2 linked regions of the Gemmata obscuriglobus genome follow. The protein of the gene in region 1 interacts with the protein of each later gene in a pairwise test. Links are inferred from orthologs where the notes say so. Each region holds a gene or a part of one and is shown on either strand. Other genes may lie near its edges.

Evidence for each region. Proteins that work in one complex are often made in the same cells at the same time.
Region 2: the proteins of GobsT_RS24045 (region 1) and GobsT_RS26370 interact in binary tests that used the Escherichia coli proteins (3 or more experiments, as listed by UniProt). The link is inferred for Gemmata obscuriglobus from one-to-one orthologs.

What each region holds. Positions count from the first base shown.
Region 1 is NZ_CP042911.1:5,738,726-5,743,160, reverse strand. The notes cover bases 486-3,474. They hold GobsT_RS24045 (sulfate/molybdate ABC transporter ATP-binding protein), read right to left. Parts: upstream 2,520-3,474; coding sequence 1,452-2,519; downstream 486-1,451. Other genes in these bases: cysT (sulfate ABC transporter permease subunit CysT), read right to left, coding at 3,465-3,474; cysW (sulfate ABC transporter permease subunit CysW), read right to left, coding at 2,577-3,461; GobsT_RS38095 (hypothetical protein), read right to left, coding at 1,138-1,275; GobsT_RS24050 (DUF1559 domain-containing protein), read right to left, coding at 486-1,064. Outside these bases: GobsT_RS24055 (glycosyltransferase family 4 protein), read left to right, coding at 1-85; more of GobsT_RS24050, read right to left, coding at 102-485; more of cysT, read right to left, coding at 3,475-4,298. UniProt on the Escherichia coli protein: Part of the ABC transporter complex CysAWTP involved in sulfate/thiosulfate import. Responsible for energy coupling to the transport system.
Region 2 is NZ_CP042911.1:6,294,424-6,298,735, reverse strand. Bases 928-3,793 are described here. They hold GobsT_RS26370 (glutamate-5-semialdehyde dehydrogenase), read right to left. Parts: upstream 3,074-3,793; coding sequence 1,781-3,073; downstream 928-1,780. Other genes in these bases: folP (dihydropteroate synthase), read right to left, coding at 3,086-3,793; GobsT_RS26375 (P-II family nitrogen regulator), read left to right, coding at 928-1,179. Outside these bases: GobsT_RS26380 (ammonium transporter), read left to right, coding at 1-717; more of GobsT_RS26375, read left to right, coding at 826-927; more of folP, read right to left, coding at 3,794-3,934; GobsT_RS26360 (glutathione peroxidase), read right to left, coding at 4,052-4,312. UniProt on the Escherichia coli protein: Catalyzes the NADPH-dependent reduction of L-glutamate 5-phosphate into L-glutamate 5-semialdehyde and phosphate. The product spontaneously undergoes cyclization to form 1-pyrroline-5-carboxylate.

The sequences.
Region 1 (4,435 bases):
GCGTGAATTCCGCTGGGACGACAAACTGGAGCTGGTACGAAACACAATTCGCTCCGCAATTGCGGAGCGAACCGATACCGGATAGCAGCCGCTACGCGGAATCAGAAATCGTTACCGAGCACTTCGCCGTTGGATCGGGTCGAGAGCGCGGCGAAGGTCGCGACGGAGACCGACGAGCGAACGAACCGAACCGAACCGTCGCCGAACAGCGCCTGCACCCCACCGGTGTGGAACGAGTACGGCTGGCCCGTGCCCTCGGTCCCGTAGGGCGCCCCGTTGTACGTCGGGTAATCGAACCCGTTCGTCGCACCCACCGCGACCGTGCCGGCGGTGTACGTGGTGCCGTCGGCGGTCGCCGGAGCGAACTCGATGTCCGACGCCGGCCGGCACCAGCCACCGCCGTTCACCTTCTGAGTCGGTACTGTCCCCACCGCTTTACCGAGGCGGAAGATCTGCGGGCGCCCCGCCGACTCCACTACCGTGATGGTATTCGAGAGCCCGTCCGTCACCCCGTTGATCTTCACCGTGAAGTTCTTCTGGAGGATGCCCGGCTGCCCCGCGCCCGGGGCGTTCGCGTACGCCGCCACACCGGTCACTGCGGCGTAATCCGTCACCGCCACGATGTTCCACACGCTCGTCTGGGGGTCCCCGTCCAGGCGTTCGGCGTTGGCAGCCGACGGGCACTGGAAAACCTTGATCTTCTGCGCCGTAACCGCCAGATTCGTGGTCGTGCTCCACGTCTGGTTGGTGTCGTAGTTCTTTCGAAGGTTGTCCTGCTCGATGTACGCCAGCGCCGGAATGGTCCAGCTTACCCGCGGCAAAGTCGTGCTGCCGGCTGGGCGGACGCTGGAGGGAAACGTACCCAGTGCGCTTTCGTGGTTGTGCAGCGCCAGCCCCACTTGCTTGAGGTTGTTCGAGCAGCTCATGCGTGCGGCGGCCTCGCGCACCTTCTGGACGGCGGGCAGCAAGAGGCCGATCAGGATCGCAATAATCGCGATCACCACCAGCAACTCGATCAGAGTGAAACCGCGGCGGGAGAGGCTCTCGGTCTCGGTCCGGTTCACAGGCAAACTCCTTGTCGGCAGGTTGGAGACGGTCGGCAGTGATGAAATTCGGGAGGAAGGCGCAAGCGGAAGGTCAACAAAGACACTCCGGCATTTCGGAGACGACGGCTCCGACCGCATCGTCGGTTTGGTCTGCGATCACGCCATATTCCGCGGCAGGCAACTGGCCTGCGAGGAGGCGGAAGTAGCGATCGAATAAGCCCTCAATCATGGCCCGTCTCCGAATCACGACATCAAACATCATTGTTGTCGTGTGGAGTAATGTAGCCGCCAATTCATTACTTAACAAGTGCGAAATATCATGTTTCCGGGATCTAAGCATATAAATGCAGAAACGGCTTGCAGTTAACTCTGCAAGCCGCGCGGAAATCTGCGAATGATCACTGACTAGATCGAGTAATCCCCTTCGAAAATGCGAGCTGACTTGGGAGTCACGTAAACGAGTTCGTTCTGTTTCAGAGCCAGAGTCCTGTGTCGCTCCGGGGTAATGTCAACGTTAATCATCAGCCCGAAATCTTCAGCGAGCAGCCGCACTTTAACAACCGACCCCGCGGGGTTGACGTGAACAACTTTGCCGAGCATACAGTTGCCACCGTCTGCGGTCCGCGAAATGTCGAGTTCGTGCGGACGAATGTAAGCATCGGTCCGGCCGTTCTCGTTGGACCCGAACAGTTTGGCCGGTAGCTCGACGGAACCGGTCTCGCCCAGCAGCGCCCGCCCGCCCTCCACGCGAACCGGCAGCTTGTTCACGTTTCCGAGGAAGTCCATCACGAACTCGTTCTTCGGGTGCTCGAACACCTCGATCGGCGTACCCTCTTGCTCGATGCGCCCCTGGTTGAGCACGACCACGCGGTCGGACACATCGAACGCCTCTTCTTGGTCGTGCGTCACGAATATGCTGGTCACGCCGACCTCGTCGTGAAACCGCCGGAGCCAGTCGCGGAGCTCGGCGCGCACCTTCGCGTCGAGCGCCCCGAACGGCTCGTCGAGTAGGAGCACCTTCGGCTCCGGGGCCAGCGCGCGGATTAGAGCGATCCGCTGCTTCTGCCCGCCGGATAGGTTCGCGGGGTACTGTTGGGCTTTCTCCTCGAGGCGCACCAACTGGAGCAGTTCGCGCACCCGCTCGCGAACCTGTTGCTCCGGCCACTTCCGCACTCGTAGCCCGAACGCGACGTTTTCGAACACCGTCATATGCCGGAACAGCGCGTAATGCTGGAACACGAACCCGACGTTGCGGTCGCCGGCCGAGCGCCGGGTAATGTCGTCGTCGCGAAACAGAACCGTGCCGGCGTCGGGCACCTCCAACCCCGCGATGACGCGCAACAGGGTCGTCTTCCCGGACCCAGACGGCCCGAGCAGGGCGACCAGTTCCCCGGCGGGACATTCGACACTGACGTTGTCGAGCGCGACGAAATCCCCGAACCGTTTGGTCACGTTCTGAGCGGAAATGGACATAGCAACCAGAGGTCAGAGGACAGAGTTCAGATGACAGGTACCTGCTGCAACCGGTCCTCAGGATGGAGGCTTCTCCTCGTTCGGCTCTCTCTCTTCTGTCTTCTGACCTCGGACCCGTCCCTCAACCCATACTTTGAGCAAGAGGGTGACAACGGCGAGGAGCGTCAGGACGGACGCGAGCGCGAACGCAGCGGGGCTGTTAAAGTCCTGGAACAGAACCTCTACCTGAAGCGGCATCGTGCAGGTCTCGCCGGCGATGCGCCCCGACACCACGTACACGGCGCCGAACTCGCCCATCGCGCGGGCGTTGCACAGGATCACGCCGTACAGCAGGCCCCACTTGATGTTGGGAAGCGTGATGCGCCAGAAGATTTGCCGCCCGCTCGCGCCGAGGCTGAGGGCCGCCAGTTCCTCGTCCGGGCCGATAGCCTCCATCACCGGAATCAACTCGCGGGCTACAAAGGGTAGCGTCACGAATGTGGTCGCGATCACGAGCCCCGGAACCGTGAACAGCACCTGAAGCCCGTTCGTACGGAGCCAAGGACCAAGCAGCCCTTGGAGACCGAAGAGCAGCACAAACATCAAGCCCGCGACCACCGGCGAGACGCTGAACGGTACATCAATGAGCGTAACCAGGAGCGTGCGCCCACGGAACCGGAACCGCGTGATCGCCCACGCCGCGGCTACCCCGAAGACGAGGTTCAGCAGCACCGCGATCGGGGCAACCGTCAGGGTGAGCAGTACTGAGTGCCGCGTGTCGGCGTCGGCGGTCAGGTTCCGCCAGTAGGCGCCGACGCCGTCCGCCAGTGCTTCAACGAACACGCTGATCACGGGGACCACAACCAGAACGGTCATCGCCAGCAGCGCCAGGACGGTGAGCGTAACGCGCAGCCACACCGGCTCGGTACGCCGGTGCGCTCGTGTGGGGGGGGGAAGAGCCATACGTCACCCGCTCCATTTCCGCGACCGGGCTTCGAGCCGGTTGATGAACACCAGCATCAGGAACGACGCGCACAACAACACGGTCGCGATCGCGGTCGCCTCGCGGTAAGAGTTCGGGCCACCCTCTTCGAGCCGGCTCACGATGAGGAACGCCGCGATCTCCGTTTTGAACGGCATGTTCCCGGAGACGAACACGACGCTCCCGTACTCACCCAGGCCACGGGCGAACGCCAGTGCGAAGCCCGTGAGCAACCCGGGAAGCAGCGTAGGGAATGTGACCCGCCGGAACGTCTGCCAGCGCGACGCGCCGAGCAGCGCAGCCGCTTCCTCGGCCTCGCCGTCCAGGGCCGCCAGTACCGGCTGAAGGGTTCGCACGACGAACGGGAACCCGATGAACACCAACACCAGCACCACCGCGAGCCGCGAGTACGCTCCCTCAACGCCTAGGGGCACGAGGAACCGTCCGAGCCAACCGTTCGCCACATACAGGTTCGAGAACACCAGTCCTGCAACGGCCGTCGGTAGCGCGAAGGGTAGATCCACCAGCGCGTCCACGATCCGCCGTCCGGGGAACTCGTAACGCACTAGTACCCACGCGATGAGCAATCCCAGTACCGCACTGATACACGCCGCTGCGAGCGACGCGCCGAACGTGAGCGCGTAAGCCGCTCTGGCCCGTTCGGTCCACACCGCGGCTCGAAACTGATCCCAACTGAGTTGCGTCGCGGTCACCACGCACACGCCTAGCGGTATAATCACCAGCACGCTCAAATAGAGGAGCGTGAAGCTGATACTCAGCCGGTAGCCGGGGAGGACTCGCGGGTTAGCCTGTGACATTCCTTCTCGTTTTCGCCGGATCAGCATCTGTTGGCAAGTTCAGCGATGAACTTTGTCACGTTAATGCTACTGCGCGAGCTGTTTTATGGGAAAGCCCGATCCGCGACCGGCCGTCTCAGCGCTTCGAACACGTCGCG
Region 2 (4,312 bases), 560 kb from region 1 along the record:
AAGGACGCCGCGGAGAAGGCGTTCAACGACGCCCCGGTCGGCAAGCGCGACGACCAAGCCAAGGCGCTCACCGAGGCGAAGGACAAGCTGAAGGAAAAGACCGACGACCTCGCGAAGGTGCAGGACGAGGCCGGGCTCAAGGCGGACGCGCTGAAGAAGCTTGAGGACGACAAGGCGCTGCTGCAGCCGATCATCGACAAGCAGGACCTGGACGGCAAGTCGGCGATGTCCCAGCTCATCATCCAGACCAAGGCCGCGGTGGTCTCGGCGGTGTTCGCGTTCGTGCTGAGTCTGGTGCTGGTGGTGGTCACGCAGGCCGTCACGCTGGGCAACTTCAAGACCAGCGAGAGGAGCGAGGCGGAGGGCCTGGACCGCACCGAGCACGGCGAGGTCGGGTTCGACTTCTCGGGCGCGACGGAGTCGGTCACGGTGGCCTCGACCGAGCCCCGCGCGGCGTCCGCGCCGCGGGGCAACGGCCGGTTCGAGGTGCTCGTGGCCGGGGTCGACGCGAAAGAACTGATGGAGGTGTGGTCGCGGCTGTGCCAACCGACCGACGGCACGCCGGACAAAGACTTCGTCGCGGTGTACCCGCACGTGACCACCATCCGCGGCACCACCTTCCGGTGTCGCGACGGGAACCCGGACGCGGTCGCCAAGCGGCTCGCCTCGCTGTTCACCCGACTCACCAAGAAGCCGGTTACGGCGACCAAAGCGTGACCGCGGGTGCGCGCGTGAGTAAAAGGCGACCGGTCCGCGCCCCCGCCGGTCGGCCTTTTACTCACGCTCCCCACTCACCGTTGCTTTCACCCACACAGACACAAATACATGAAACTTATTGTTGCGATCATCCGCCCCGAAAAGCTCGAAGACGTGCAAAAGGCGCTCGCGGAGCGCGACGTGTACCTGATGACCGTCAGCGACGTCCGCGGGTGCGGTCGCCAGCGCGGGTACACCGAGGTGTACCGCGCGACCGAGGTGCAGATCCGCCTGATCCCCAAGCTGAAGCTCGAGATCGCGATCAACGAGGCGTTCGTCGAGGCGACCGTTGAGGCGATCGTCCACGCGGCCCGCACCGGCGACACGGGCACCATTGGCGACGGCAAGATCTTCGTGCTGCCGCTCGAGGACTGTGTCCGCATCCGCACGGGCGAACGCGGCTCCGAAGCCATCGGGCCGTGAGTGCCCGCACGGCGCCGACCGAGATCAGGTCCTTTGCTAATACTACAGCGCAGGGTTGGCGCAAGTGGTGATTCTTCAGGGCCTGTGCCCACGAAGAATCAGGACTTACGACCGCAACTGCGGCCATGAAATAAGGACTTACGGCGATCCTACGTTGTAGTACTAAGGGTGCCCCTGTAGGTTTTGGCACTCGGACTTTGGCATAATACAGCGCCTCTGGTTGTCCCCGACTCCGCCGCTCGACATCGGCTGCGCTCAACGCGGCCTGGCGGCGCGGCCGGCACGCCCATGTACGCATCTCCCAACGAGCATGAGGCTCGTCTTGTATCACGGCACGCCACGGGCATAAAAGGGCAACTGCCGAGGCGCTGTAGTATTAGAGTCCCTGCGCAATTACTCGCATTCTTGCCGTAACTGTTGCTGCGTCTGACTTTACGACCGAAAGTCTACGAGGTGGCTAAAGCTACCACAACTCCACCAACAAACTGCACTTGTGGCAAGCCTGTAGCTATTGTGCAGCGACTCTATTGACGGGACGGTGCAAGACACGCCCGATACGCCCGTGATCAGGACGAACGCGCCGTACATCATCGGCCGTTACTCACTCGCGGACGTGCCCGTCGCCGGTGACGACGAACTTGTAGGTCGTCAGCTCGCGCAGCCCACACGGGCCGCGCGCGTGAAACTTGTTCGTGCTGATACCGATTTCTGCGCCTAACCCCAACTCGAACCCGTCATTGAAGCGCGTGCTGGCGTTCACCATGACCGCGGCCGAATCGACCCGACGGGTGAACGCCCGGGCCGCGCCGATGTCCCGCGTCACGATCGCGTCCGTGTGGTGCGAGCCGTAAGTCGCAATGTGTTCCACCGCTTCGTCGAAACCGGCGACCACCTTGACCGAGAGGACGAGGTCCAGGTACTCGGTCCGGTAATCGTCCTCGGTCGCGGCCCGCGCGCCCGGGACCCGTCGGCACGTTTCCGGGCACCCGCGCAGCTCGACGCCCTTTGCCTGAAGCGCGGCCCCGGCGCGGGGGAGGAACTCGTCGGCCACCCCGGCGTGAACCAACAGGCACTCGGCCGCGTTGCACGTCCCGGGGCGCTGGCACTTGGCGTTCACAATGATGCGCTCGGCGACCGCGAGGTCGGCCGCGGCATCGACGTACACGTGGCACACGCCGTCGAAGTGCTTGATGACCGGCATGCGGGCTTCGGCCGCGACACGCTGTATCAGCGACTTCCCGCCGCGGGGAATGGCCAGATCAATCAAGTCGTTCATCGCGAGCAGGTGGCCGACCGCTTGGCGGTCCGTGGTCGGTACGAGTTGCACCGCGTTCGCAGGAAGCCCCGCGCGCACCAGTTCGATGCTCAGAAGGTGGTGCAGGGCGGTGTTCGAGTGCAGGGCCTCTTTGCCGCCGCGGAGGATGACTGCGTTGCCACTCTTCACGCACAGCGCCGCCGCGTCGGTGGTGACGTTCGGGCGCGATTCGTAAATGAAGAACACCACGCCGAGCGGCACGCCGACCTTGAGCACCTGCAGCCCGTTCGGTCGCTCGGTCGCTTCGCGCACTTCCCCGACAGGATCGGGGAGCGCCGCGACCTGGCGCAGTCCCTCTGCGGCAGCGGCGATGCGCTTCGGGTTGAGTGTGAGGCGGTCGATCGCTGCGGCGTTCAGCCCGAACCCGGGCGCGGCGGCGACGTCTTTCGCATTCTCCGCGATCAACTCGTCCTGATGCGCGAGCAGTGCGTCAGCGGCCAACAGCAGCCACCGGTTCTTCGCGGCGGTCGGGACGGTGGTGAGTACGCGGGACGCGGCCTTTGCCCGCTGGGCGAGACCGAGGCAGAGGGCGGACAGATCGTCGGGCGCGAGCGTGCTCGCGGGGAGAGCGGCGGACACGGTGAAATCGCCTCAGTGCTTGTGTTGGTCGATGGCGTCGAGCAGAACAGCGGCGTCGCGGGCGCCCCTCACGTCGTGAACGCGAAGGATGTGGGCCGCACCGCGGGCCGCCGCGAAACACCCGACGGCCAACGAACCGGGGTCGCGTTCGGTCAACTCGCGCCCGCAGAGCTTCCCAATGAAACCTTTGCGGGACACGCCCAGACACACCGGTCGATGGAGGTCCGCGACCGTGTTCAGGTTCGCAAGCAGGGTGAGGTTGTGCTCCAGCGTCTTCCCGAACCCGATACCGGGGTCGAGGCACACCCTTTCTGGAGGGATACCGGATTCGCCCAGAACCCGCAACCTCTCTTGCAGGTAGCCGGTGACCTCCGCAACTACGTCGCTGTACTGCGGGTTGTGCTGCATTGTGGCCGGTTCGCCCCGCATGTGCATCACGACCGCACCGGCGCGGAACTCGCGTGCGACTGCGACCATCGCCGGATCGCGAAACCCGGCCACGTCGTTAATGACCGCTGCTCCGGCTGCAAGGCTCGCGCGTGCGACCTCGGCTTTCATCGTGTCTACGGAGAGCGGCACGTCCGTCCGCTGCGCCAGCTCCGCGACGACGGGCACCACCCGCTGTAACTCGTCCGCGAGAGAAACGGGCGCCGCCCCCGGACGTGTGGATTCGCCGCCGATGTCGAGGATGTCGGCGCCATCACGGATCAGTTGTAGGGCGTGCGCAACAGCCGCAGAGGGGTCGAAGAACCGCCCGCCGTCGGAGAAGCTGTCGGGGGTGACGTTGACGATTCCCATCACCAGCGGGCGCCGCCCGAAGTGAATGACGCGATTCCGGAGGTGCCACACGAGTGGAGACATTACAGAAGAACTTATCCGCAGGCGGCCGCAGTGGGGGCGGATTTTGAAGGAGACGCGGAGTTGCCCCGTGTCTTTCAAAGTCCACCCCCACTGCGGCCGCCGAGGAACCGATCGTGCTTACTTGACCTTCTTGGCGAGTTCGGTTTCGATCGCCTTCGTGATCTCGGGTGCGTCCGGCTTGGTCTGCGGCTTGAAGCGCGCCACCACTGTGCCGTCACGGCCGACCAGGAACTTCTCGAAGTTCCAACTCACCGGTTCGATTTTCCCCTCTTTATTCGGGGTGGCTTCGACCAACGTCTTGTACAGCGGCACCTGCTTGTCGCCCTTCACGGCCACCTTCGCCAGCATCGGGAACGTGACCTTGTACTCGGTGCTGCA